Regions from separate parts of the Jejuia spongiicola genome, predicted to be linked through region 2. Evidence: riboswitches for the same ligand, from Rfam matches in the RefSeq annotation. Region 2 holds a riboswitch; the other holds the start of a gene.

Region 1 (6,302 bases), on a different contig from region 2:
CAACTAGTAAACTAGAAATAAGGCCAAAAATAACACCCGTTTTTAAAAACAGTTTTCCGTACTCAATATTTTTTTGTCTCAAAATATAGAACGCTCCAATGCTAGCTACAACAAACGATGACGTTACTACTGATGCCAATTGGTTATGTAAAAAAGCGGGCAATAACCAAGGATTAGTAAATAATGCTGAAAAATTTTCTAATACGTATTTACCATTCTCTAAAACTTCATAACCAACTGGGTGTTGCATCCATGCGTTAGTAGCCAATATAAACCAGCCACTTGCCCAAGAGCCCAAAAACACTAAAAATCCTGTAAGAAAATGTAATTTTTGTCCCATTAGTTTTTCGCCAAAAATAAAGAGAGCCAAAAATGAAGATTCTAAGAAAAAAGAGAACATGCCTTCCATGGCCAAGGTTTGACCTATAATACCTCCTGTAAGCTCTGAAAACTTTGCCCAATTAGTACCAAATTGAAATTCCATAGGAATTCCTGTTATAACTCCCATGGTGAAATTAATCGCAAAAATTTTCATTAAGAACTTTGCAGCGTCGTTATACTTTTCTACTTTTTTTCTTAAATACAACCCTTTTAGAAAAACTATAATTAACGATAACCCCATAGTTAATTGGGGGAAAATGTAGTGGAACGTGATAGTAAATGCAAACTGCAACCTATCATAAAATATCATATCTTCCATAGTTCAAATTTATGAAAAGATTTATTGAATTTTGATTAAAGCTTATACCAATTTAGCTTGTTTTACTAACATTTTATGATAAAAAAATAAAAGTCAGCAAGATTGGAAAAGTGTTTATATTAGTTTGCAAATACATTTGTGGTATTAATACATAACAATGAAACAAAAACAAAGTAACAAAGCCTTTTACGATGAGAAATTAAATGTAATTATTGAGTACATTAATAATAATTTAGATAGTAAAATTGACGTAAAAACGCTTGCTGAGATCTCACATTTTTCACCGTTTCATTTTCATCGTATTAGTAGAGCTCTTTTAGGCGAACCCATTGGCGCATATATTTCTAGAACGCGACTAGAAACAGCTGCAAAAATGATTCGATACTCCACTTTAAACATTGAAGCCATTGCCTATAATGTTGGTTTTGAAACACCATCATCATTATCAAAAGCTTTTAAAATTCATTTTGGAATATCGCCTACAGAGTATCGAAAAAATAAATTATTCAATTTTAAAAAATCGAACATTATGAATGCCACATTAAGTATTAAAAAGCCAAAAATTCAAGACATTGAAAACCAACAGTGCTTGTATTATCGAATGCAAGGTGCTTACCAAACACTAGACTATACGGGTGCATGGAAAAAACTTTGGAAACAAGTAAAAGCACAAAAACTATTTACTAAAGGGATACAACATTTTGGATTACCACATGACGACCCGAAAGTTACTGACGAAGATAAAATAAGATACGACGCTTGTTTAATTATACATAAAGATGCTAAGCCTGATGGAGATATTGGTGTAAAAACTCTAAGTGGTGGAAAATTCGCTGTGTTTTTATATCAAGGATCGTATAAGTATTTTGCTGATGTATACAATCATATTTTTAACGAATGGCTTTTAAATACGGATTACGAGCTAAGGGGCGAACCAGTCAGAGAACGCTACATTAGCAACCCAGAGCGTGTTGCGGAAGACAAACTTAAAACAGAGTTTTATATTCCTATTAAATAGCTTACAAGTGTATTTTTGATTAAAAACGTTACTTTAGAGACTTATTTATCAAAAATATGAATAGAGGAAGAATAGCATCAATAGACATTCTGAGAGCAATCACCATGGTTTTAATGATATGGGTAAACGATTTTTGGACACTAAAAAATGTTCCAAAATGGTTGCAACATGCTTCGGCCACTGAAGATTATCTGGGGTTTTCTGATGTTATTTTTCCTCTCTTTTTATTTATTGTTGGCTTAAGCATTCCTTTCGCTATAAAACAACGCCAAAACAAAGGAGACAGTAACGTATCTATTGCAAAACATGTTATAATTAGATCTGTATCGCTTTTAATTATTGGTGTATATATGGTGAATTATCCAAGCGCTCATGTAAGCCTGGGAATTGGAAAATATTGGTGGTGCATTCTTATGGCACTAGCAGTAGTTCTCATTTGGATGCACTGGAAAAAAAGCCCTGTACCAAAAAAATGGCATCCTATTTTACAAGGAATAGGTATTTTAATTCTTATTTACTTAGCTATTATTTACAAGGGTGGTCCAAATGGAGATATTTTGATGAAAACCAAATGGTGGGGTATTTTAGGGCTTATTGGATGGGCCTATTTAATAAATGCTTTGGTATATGTTTTTTCTAAAGGAAACTTATACATCATGTTAGGGTTACTTCTTTTTTTCAATGCATTAGCAGTTTTAGATCATACAGATTTACTTCCTCCACTTAATAAAAACTTAAGCTTCATATCTGTAATATATACAGGTACAATACCAGCATTAACTACAGCAGGAATAATAGCTACTTTACTTTATAAAAAAATATCTGTTAGTCATAACAAATGGGCATTTATATCACTTACTATTATTGGAGTTATGTTTATTAGCTACGGATTATTAACACGACCTATTTGGGGAATTTCTAAAATACAAGGTACACCATCGTGGGTAGCTATATGCTCTGGTATTGGTTTTGTATCTTTTGCAGTTTTATACTTTATTGCAGATATAAAAAAACAGGTGGATTGGGCAAAAATTATTGCACCAGCTGGAACTGCAACCCTTACTTGTTATATGATTCCTTATTTTGCTTATCCTTTAAGAAATATTACAGGCATTAGGCTTCCTGATTCTTTAAACATTGGTGTTATAGGACTCATTGGGTCTTTTGTTTTTGCCTTACTCGTAGTTGCTTTTACAGGTTGGATGGAGAAAAAAGGTTATAAATTAAAACTTTAATTGCACAAATTTACATTCCAATTTCCTTTTCTATTGCCAAATAGTGAGTGGTTTTATTATTATCTTTAATAGGATAGATTTCTATTTCGCAATTATATGGAGTACCATCTTTTTTATAGTTTATAATTTGTTCTTTAAACTGTTTTCCTCTATTCAAATTTTCCCTAATGGCTTTTTTTGTTTGTTCTGAAGAACCCTCTCCTTGTAAAAAATTAGGCTTTTTTCCTTTTGCATGATTAGCGGGGTAACCTGTCATTTTAGTAAACCCTTTATTTACCCATTGAATGTGTTGATTATTATCTGTAAGTACAAGTGCTTCAAAATCTTTCTCTGCAAATATTTTATCAATATCTAATGCCCAACCAAACTTTTCTTTAAATGCTTTTAAAATGCCTAATTCAGTCTCTCTATTGAAGTTTACAGCCTGTTCAGTTAGATGCATTGCATAAATATCCCAACATAATAATGGTCCTCTTAATAATCTTTCTTTGGTTTTCATAGCTTCTTTTTTTTTGGTGCAGTGGTATAAAGAAGCAAGACATTAACTATTAAAACCAGTTTAATAATTAAGAAAAGTATCTTGACTTGGCTTTAAATCGCGAAAGCACTGTTTGTCTATTATAAAGGAAGTATCTGGCTTATAATTAATATTATTTACAGTTGCGCGACAGCTTGTGATTTTAACACAATTCCTTTTTAGCTAGCAAATGCTAAACCTTTATAATAATAAGTCAAAGGTAGTACTTTGATGACTTACAAGCAAATACTATAAATCTTTTTGGTAACGCTCTACCATAGCTTCGCGTGTTTCTGGTGCTTCTTTAGAACCTAATTGATCTTTAAGCATTTGTCCCATTGTTGGGAATTCATCACGATTAATTTTTGAAGACTCGTCCCATAATTTAGAACGCAATAAAGCTTTAGCACAATGTAGAAATACTTCTTCAATAGAAATAACAATACAACTTTTCGGAGGGTTCTTCTCAGTAATAAATAAATTTAAATAATCTTCGTCAGTTGATAAATATGCATTTCCGTTAATGCGCAAAGTCTCATCAATACCAGGTACTAAAAACAGTAATCCAACTTTTCCTGTTTCAACTATATTTGATAAACTATCTACTCTATTATTACCTTTAGAGTCTGGAATAATAATTTCTGAATCGCTTATTACTTTTACAAAGCCTAAAGCTCCACCTCTAGGTGATGCATCGTGCTTTCCCTCTTTACTTGATGAAGATAAAATTAAAAAAGGGCTTTTATTTATAAAGTTTATGGCATGCTTATCTAATTTAGAAAACACTTTATCTTTTGCTCTTCCACTAGCATAGCCGTATAACTCTCTAAGTTGTTTTTCTGTACTAATCTTCATATTGGTAATATATTCTAATTCATAGCTAATTTAATTTAAATATTGGTCAATAATCAAATAAAAATGTATTTCATCAAATATTTATCAAAGCTATAGTATATATTACTTACAATTACACTTAAGCAACCAAATATCAGTCATTTATGAAATCATTAATTTTAATTTTAGCAATATTTTTTATAAGTTTATGCAAAGCACAAACTATTACTGCAGACCATAAACTACACTTTGGTGCAGGAGCTTTAATCTCAGCAACAACTTATACTATAGTTTATACAACTACAAAAAACAAAAAGAAAGCCTTTTGGTATAGTTTAGGAACTTCCGCATTAGCAGGTCTCGCAAAAGAAGTTTACGATAGTGGAAAAGAAAATAATAGATTTAATACAGGTGAACTAGCTGCAACAACCTTAGGAGGTCTTACTGCAAGTACAACAATTAGTTTGTTTGTTGGAAATAACAAAAAAAGGAGGGCTAAAAATGTGGCCTTAGTTAATTAACCAAACGACTAATAATATCTTTTGTTGGTGAAATTTTCTTGGTATGTTCTATACTAGGGCCAGCAACCCAAACCGTTTTATAAGTGGCTTTGGTAGCTGCGTTTTTCGTGGCATTCATTCCAATTGAAAAACGAATCATTTTCACCCATTTTTTGAGTTTCTTATTTTTATTCAAAACAGATTCTAACCAGGTTTGCTTAGTTCCAATTTTCTGAACATAAGGCGTGTTAATAACAGTACATGGCGTACCAGAAATACGTTCAGTCATTACAATATCATCAGCACCATAATCTACACAAGCTTGTTTGTATTCGTCAGTGACACTCGCCTCAATTGATGCAATAAATGGGCTTCCAACCGAAACACCTTCTGCTCCATAATTTATCATTTCATCAATATCTGCTTTACATCCCACACCCCCAGCAGAGATTATTGGAATGTTACAATTGGCAACCAATTCTTTAATTAAACTTTCTGGTGTTGCGTTACCCCTATGCCCTCCAGCCTCATTATTTACTGCTATTACCGCATCGGCTCCTAAACCTTCAACTTTTTTTGCAAACTTTAAATCAACTACATCACAAAACACCTTGATTCCTACTTTATGAGCTTGGTTAATGGTTTCCTCAGGGCTTCCTAAAGAAGTAATAATAAAATCACAGCCTTCCTCACAAATCACACCTAATTGATCTTTATATTTGATATTAGATTTGTTTACAATAAGATTAAAACCAAACGAGCCTCCTTCAATTTTATTAGCATTAAGCTGTCTGATAGCAGCTCTTAACTCTTCAAGAGTTCTATAATTAAGAGCTGGAATACATCCTGCAATTCCACCTTTCATGGCTTCGGTAACCATTGTAACATTTGATACCAAAAACATTGGTGCTTGAATAATAGGGTGCTTAATTTTTAAAAGTTCAGTAAGCTTTGTATTCATCTTAAAAAATTGATTTCAACAAATATAATCAATAATTTATTATGCGCGCATAATAGTTTAAATTAATCAAACTTATAATATCCACATTTTAAATAAGCGCCTTCTGGAAAATTTATAGGGTGATCAATATCATGATATGTCTGTAAAATATTACTGAATTTTCTATTTTGATTTATTAATATTCGATTATTAATATCAAAAAAAGATTGGGCTGTAACTCTTGAAGAACAAGAGGCCAAAACTAATGTGCCTTTATTGGCTGTTAACTTTTCTCCTAAAGCTGCCAACTGTCCGTATTTTTTTTTAGCAAGCTCAATATCAGACTGTTGTTTAGCAAAACTTGGTGGATCAATAACAACAACATCATAAGTTTTACCCTTATTAATAAGCTTGCTTAACTCATCAAAAGCATCACCAGCAATAGTTTTATGCTTACCAGAGTAATTATTCAATTTTCCATTTTGCAATGCAATTTCTAAAGCTTGTTTACTAATATCTAAACTGGTAACTTCATCTGCTCCATTAGACAGGGCATGC
Region 2 (6,302 bases):
ACTAAGTAGCAAGCTTACTTCTGTAGAAAACATATAAGAGAAGCCGTAAAAAACTAAAGCACCAATGCTTCCAACAATAATTCCAACTAATGAAAAATATTTAGCACTTTTCTTTAAGTATTCTGCATTATGATCTACCCATTTTGGACAAGGAATTCTTGTGAAGAACATAATAGCCGTTAAGAATATTTGGATTTCTTTTTTCATTTTTTAGTTCTTTTCAATTTCATTGCTAACTCCAGCACTTTCAAAACTTGCCATATTATTCAAAAAATCTACAGAAGCTTTTAATAATGGTATAGCGAGAGCAGCTCCAGTACCTTCTCCTAATCTTAAACCTAGTGATAATAGCGGTTTTGCATTTAGAAACTCCAACATTTTTTGATGACCCTGCTCGTTAGAATTATGAGCAAATATGCAGTAATCTAATACATTTTTATTTATGGCTTGGGCAACTAATAGTGCCGAAGACACTATAAAACCATCAATAACAATAATCATTTTTAACTCTGCGGCTTTTAAAATAGCACCACAAAGCATGGCTATTTCAAATCCTCCAAAAATAGACAAAGCATCTTTTGGTGTTTGCGGTTTGTATTTTTTATAAACATCGGAGAGAATGGTACTTTTCTTATTTATACCTTCAGAATTTAGACCTGTACCCGAACCAACACATTCGGTAACTGGTTTATTCATAAAATAAGCCATGAGTAATGATGCTGATGAGGTATTACTAATTCCCATTTCGCCAAACCCAATAGTATTACAGCCTTCAGAATGTGTTTTATGTATAATATTTTCAGCTTTTGAGAATGCATCTTGGCATTGTTCAATAGTCATTGCAGACTCTTCTTGATAGTTTTTGGTGCCAAAACCTACTTTAGCATCAACAATATTTAAGTTGTTTTCAAAATTATGATTAACGCCAGCATCTACTACCTTTAAGTTAATGTCGTTAGTTTTTGTAAACACATTTATAGCAGCGCCTCCGTTTACAAAATTATAAACCATTTGAGCTGTTACTTCTTGTGGAAAAGGGTTGACTTCTCCTTTTTTAGCAATACCATGATCACCTGCAAAAACAACAATAGTTGGATTAGCTATTTTTGGATTTTCAGTATTTTGAATACAGCCTATTTTAAAAGCTAAATGTTCTAAATCGCCTAAAGCGCCTAAAGGTTTTGTTTTTAAATCAATTTTTTTTTGAAGTGCAACTTCTAACTCTTGATTTTTTATTGAACTAATATTTTTCATTGAAATTATTTAAGGGTTAATGGTATACCAGAAACCATCATGGTAGCTTTATTGGCATGTTTAGCTATATGCTGATTCATCCAACCTTGTAACTCTGTAAACTTTCTACCCACTTCGGTCTGCGCATGTACTCCCATGCCAATTTCGTTAGAAATTATAATTATAGTAGCATCAATATCTAGTAGTTTATTGAATTCTATTTTAGCTAGTTCGAGGCTTTTTTCAATATCGTTTTTGGTATCCACATAAAAATTGGTAAGCCAAAGCGTTACACAATCAATAACAGCAACATCATTAGTTTTTATAACCGATGCTAATATCTTTTCTTCCTCAATAGATGTCCAACGTTCATCTCTATCAGCAATGTGTCTGTCAATACGTTTTCTATGATCATCACCCCAAATGCGCGATGTAGCAACATATTTAGGTGTGTTTGAAAGTGATAATGCCAAGCTTTGTGCATAACTACTTTTTCCAGAACGTTCGCCACCAGTTATGAAATAAATCATGAATTATGTGTTGTTGATTACTAGCACAAATATTATTCTTTTTTAAAGAATTACGCAATAAAATAGTTTTGATTCTAAAAATAGATAGTACATTTGCAGCGAATTTTGGTTTTGTTCTGTATTTATATAGGATGAATTAAAAGGGAATCTGGTGAGAAACCAGAACTGTTCCCGCAACTGTAAGCTATAAAGCTTCATGTTAAACTTCTTTGTCACTGAAGAGTAATCTTTGGGAAGACCAACATGAAGACGCAAGTCAGGAGACCTGCCTAATTCAAAACAAATAAGTTAAACTTTCGGGATAAAAGTTTGCGTATGATAATCCATGCGATTCTCGAGTAATTATTCATTAAAATGAACAAAAAAACAAATGTTTTAGGCGTGCTGTGTTTTGGTATGTCTTTAATTGGATTTGCACAACAGCAAGTCGACTCAACAAAAGTAGAGCAACTAGATGAAGTTGTTATTACAGATTCTCGTTTTGCATTAAAACGTGAAAATTCAGGTAAATCTGTTATTAAAATATCAAAAGTTGATATTGAAAGAAACCAAGGTAGAACAGTTTCTGAATTAATTAATGCACAATCTGGTATCGAAATTAACGGTAGTAGGAGCAATGCAGGCCAGAACTTGGGCGTATATGCTCGTGGTGGGCGTAATCGTCAAGTTTTAGTTTTAATTGATGGTATTCAAGTAAGCGATCCGTCACAAATTAATATTGAATACGATTTTAGACTTTTAAATTTAAATCAAATTGAGTCTATAGAGATAATTAAAGGAGCTGCAAGTACCTTGTATGGTAGTGGTGCAGCATCAGCTGTTATTAGTATTACAACTAAAAAAGCCGATGCAAAAAAGATTAGTGCCGTTTTTTCTTCAAGTTTTGGAACTAATCAAACAGAATCTGATCAAAATTATAATATCGCTGATTTCAATAACAGTGTTGCTTTAAGTGGAACGTTAAATAAGTTTACATATCGTACGGCATTTAGTAATCAGTTTTCTGATGGTCTTTCGGCAGCAATTAGTGATACTAATGAGAAAGATGTTTATTCTAAATATGGAATAGATATTAATTTAGGGTATAAGTTTAATAAAGACTTTTCTTTAAATGTTTATGGAAACTTTACAGATACAAATTCAGAAATTGATGGATTTGATTCTAATTTTAGTTTAGTAGATACACCTGATGAATTTAACAATGAACAATATCGATTTGGGCTTTCATCTAAATTTAAATATAGAAATGGTAGCATTAATTTAAATGCTGCTTACAGTGAGTATGAAAGAGTGTTTATCTCTAACTTTCCATCAATATTTAAGTCTGAAAATTATGTGTTAGATATTTATAACAAATATGTTTTTAATAAAATGTTCTACACTATTATCGGTTTAAACGCTATAGAAAATAAAGCCATATTTGCTAATGATGTAAGATTTAATATTATAGACCCATACGCTAATTTTGTGTATGTTTCAGATTTTGGTTTAAATATTAACGCTGGAGCACGCTTAAATAACCATAACGAGTATGGCTCTCACTTTACATATAACTTAAATCCATCATTTACTTTTAAATCTAATAATGATGGTTATACAAAGCTTTTTGGTTCTTTTAGTACATCTTTTATAACACCTTCGTTATCTCAATTGTTTGGTAATTTTGGTGCTAATCCAGACTTAGGGCCAGAAGAGAATAGAACGATTGAAGTTGGAACAGAGTTTAAATTAAATGATAATTTTAGAGTAACTGGGCTTTTCTTTAATAGAGAAGAAAAAAATACCGTGCTATGGCTTAATGGAGGGTATTTAAATGCAACTGAGGATTTACATGCAAGAGGCGTAGAAGTTGAAGTAAATACGACACCAATTGAGAAATTATCTATTACTGCTAACTATGCATTTACTGAATATAAAGAAAGTTTAGCAAGAAGAATACCTAAGCATAAAGCTAATTTGCAATTGGGTTACGATTTTTCAAAAACGACTTTTGCATCATTATCTTATCAATATACACACGATAGATTTGAGAATAGCTTTGTGCCTCTTTTGGAGAGCTTTAGCTTAGTTAATTTGTATGTAAGCCATACTGTTTTAAAAAATAAAATAAAATTCTTTGGAGGGCTTGATAATATCTTAAATGAGGATTATGAAGATGTTCCAGGTTATGTAACTAAAGGAAGAAACGTTAGGATAGGTTTTCAATTGACTTTATAGTGAGAGAATAAAGTCAATGCTTTGGCGTAAGCCAAATTTATTAAGTGCCACCATTCTGCTATTTGGTGGCACTTTTTAAGTTCAAGGAATTAAATCACAGTACCAAACACCATATTTCTCAGAATCACTTTTACAAATAGAATCATCGTCAGATTTTGGTGCGTTATACTCGCGGTATACTTTTTCACCAATGCTAAAATCAATTGGGTTTTTAAAAATAGGACCATCGAAACAAAAGGTATGAAATTCTCCATTTTCGCCACAGGGATCGACACCATCAGGTAAATTGTCTATAAAGTTTTCATCTATTATTGTTCCTACAAAGTCTTCATTAAAATACTTAGAATTCGCACAAACAATTATGGTTTTAAAACCTAAATTTAAAAATTCGTGAATTAAAGCTTTAGTGTCTTTTCTCCAAATAGGAAATACGGCTTTAAAGCCCTGCTTTTCTAATTGTTTCTCTCTGTAAACCCTTAAGTCTTCAAGAAAAATATCGCCAAAAGCTGTATGCGTAAAACCATCATTTTTTAGTCTAGAAACGGTTTCTAGCATTTTTTGTTCATAGATTTCCATACTTGGCATTTCTGGAAGTTCTATTAAACTTGCTGGTATGTTTAAGGCTTTGGTTTGTGCAATTAACAGTTCTTTTCTCAGTCCGTGCATAGAAACACGATTGTAATGGCTATTAACTGTTGTGATTAACTCATCTATTGAGTAACTCTCATTTTGTAATAGATAGTAGAGCGCTAAAGCGGAATCTTTTCCAGAACTCCAGTTGAAGTAGGTTTTATGTTTATTCAAATAGAACTCTTTTTATTAAATCATCTGGAATGTCTTTATCAATATACATTTCATTTGAAAAAGGAATTAAATCTTTACTACTGCCAGTAATTTTTATATTGTTCTCACTTTTTGAGCTTGCAGGACTAGAGGACTTTCCAGTACCATCAATTATGCTAATAGCTCTTGCGAGTAGTGGTTCATTTACATCGCCTAGAACACCTAAATTTCGAATACTTTCTGCTAAAATATTATTAGGTTCTGGAAAAAGCCCATTAAAATAATCTGTTGCTCCATTAACATTTAGCGATTTAAAAATAAGGGGTTGCATAGCGTAAGTATGACTAGGATTTGCACCAGACCTACTAAAATTTGGAGAATCGTATAATGTCCTAGATGCTTGATATTTTCCTGTTGTAGAGGTTCCTATTTGAACAACATTTATATAAGGGGATAAACTGTTAATTACTAATTCGCTTGCTGATGCACTCGATCTTGTAGTAAGAATAAAAACTCTAGAGAGGTTTAAGCTGTTTAATGCTGCTCCGTCATTATTATTTACAAATCTACTTATTAAAAACTCGGGGTTTTCATCCTCAAAAGCCTGTTGAAATTCGGAATTCCATTGTTCTGTACTAAAAATATCTCCAGTAAATTGCCCAGTAATCATGCTAGATAATAGTATGGCTGTATTTACAGAACCTCCTGGGTTATATCGTAAATCGAGCACTAATTCAGTTGCATTAGCACTTTTAAATGCTCCAAATGTATCATTTAACTCTGCATTGAATTGATCGGTACCTGTAAATCCATTATACATTAAATATGCTACTTTAATGCCTCCAACATCTATAACTTTGTTTGTTAAAATTGGATTTTCTGTGTATTGTGTTTTAGATAGTGTAACAGTTTCTGAAGTGTTTGTTACAAAATCGTCTGTTGTTTCTGGTGTTCCGCTATCTTCATAACTCCCTATATTGATAGTGTAATTATCTGTACTAGTAAGCGACCTCCAATTATCTGAAGTAAGTTGTGTACCATTAATTGCATAAAAGATATCTCCTCTTTTTACTCCCTGGCTTGCAGCACTTGTATTAGGCAGTACATATCGAACATAGCCATACCTATTAGTATCTGTAGGAGAAAAACCAAATATGCCAAATTCCATTCCATTACTGGTAATAATGCCACTAAAAAGTTGTTCTAAGGCAATATAATCATCAACAATCCAGCTAAACCTGTCAACAGTCTCTCTTTGATGTATTAAGCTTTCAAATAAATCGAAAGGAGAATTAAAACCATTTAAATATGTTGCATAATCGTCGTTTGATGGAAATCTATCATTTGCCAAGTCTGGTACATCATCTTTGTATAAGTAGAAAGTGTTCATACCTTTCCATACAAAATCGTTTATTTGACTTGCTGAAATTAGATTATCATCATTATCTTCAAAACAGCTTACAGTAGAAAAGGAAACTATAAGAATTAGGATTAGGGCTTTTAAATATCGCATAGCATTATTTTATATAAGTAGTCTAT

The links. Region 2 has a riboswitch for cobalamin ahead of M3P09_RS05565 (TonB-dependent receptor plug domain-containing protein). Riboswitches for the same ligand answer to the same signal wherever they lie in the genome.
Region 1: another riboswitch for cobalamin. It lies ahead of M3P09_RS12840 (PAS domain-containing protein); the one in region 2 lies ahead of M3P09_RS05565 (TonB-dependent receptor plug domain-containing protein).

What each region holds. Positions count from the first base shown of each region.
Region 1 is NZ_JAMFLZ010000005.1:115,158-121,459, forward strand. It holds gene M3P09_RS12825 (cytochrome ubiquinol oxidase subunit I) at 1-700, opposite strand, end outside; gene M3P09_RS12830 (AraC family transcriptional regulator) at 858-1,718, shown strand; gene M3P09_RS12835 (heparan-alpha-glucosaminide N-acetyltransferase domain-containing protein) at 1,775-2,953, shown strand; gene M3P09_RS12840 (PAS domain-containing protein) at 2,964-3,452, opposite strand; cobalamin riboswitch at 3,561-3,689, opposite strand; gene M3P09_RS12845 (pyridoxamine 5'-phosphate oxidase family protein) at 3,720-4,325, opposite strand; gene M3P09_RS12850 (hypothetical protein) at 4,469-4,825, shown strand; gene M3P09_RS12855 (NAD(P)H-dependent flavin oxidoreductase) at 4,818-5,765, opposite strand; gene M3P09_RS12860 (class I SAM-dependent rRNA methyltransferase) at 5,828-6,302, opposite strand, start outside.
Region 2 is NZ_JAMFLZ010000002.1:346,030-352,331, forward strand. It holds gene M3P09_RS05550 (adenosylcobinamide-GDP ribazoletransferase) at 1-207, opposite strand, end outside; gene cobT (nicotinate-nucleotide--dimethylbenzimidazole phosphoribosyltransferase) at 211-1,254, opposite strand; gene M3P09_RS05560 (bifunctional adenosylcobinamide kinase/adenosylcobinamide-phosphate guanylyltransferase) at 1,260-1,763, opposite strand; cobalamin riboswitch at 1,853-2,050, shown strand; gene M3P09_RS05565 (TonB-dependent receptor plug domain-containing protein) at 2,118-3,980, shown strand; gene M3P09_RS05570 (Dph6-related ATP pyrophosphatase) at 4,062-4,784, opposite strand; gene M3P09_RS05575 (S41 family peptidase) at 4,777-6,276, opposite strand.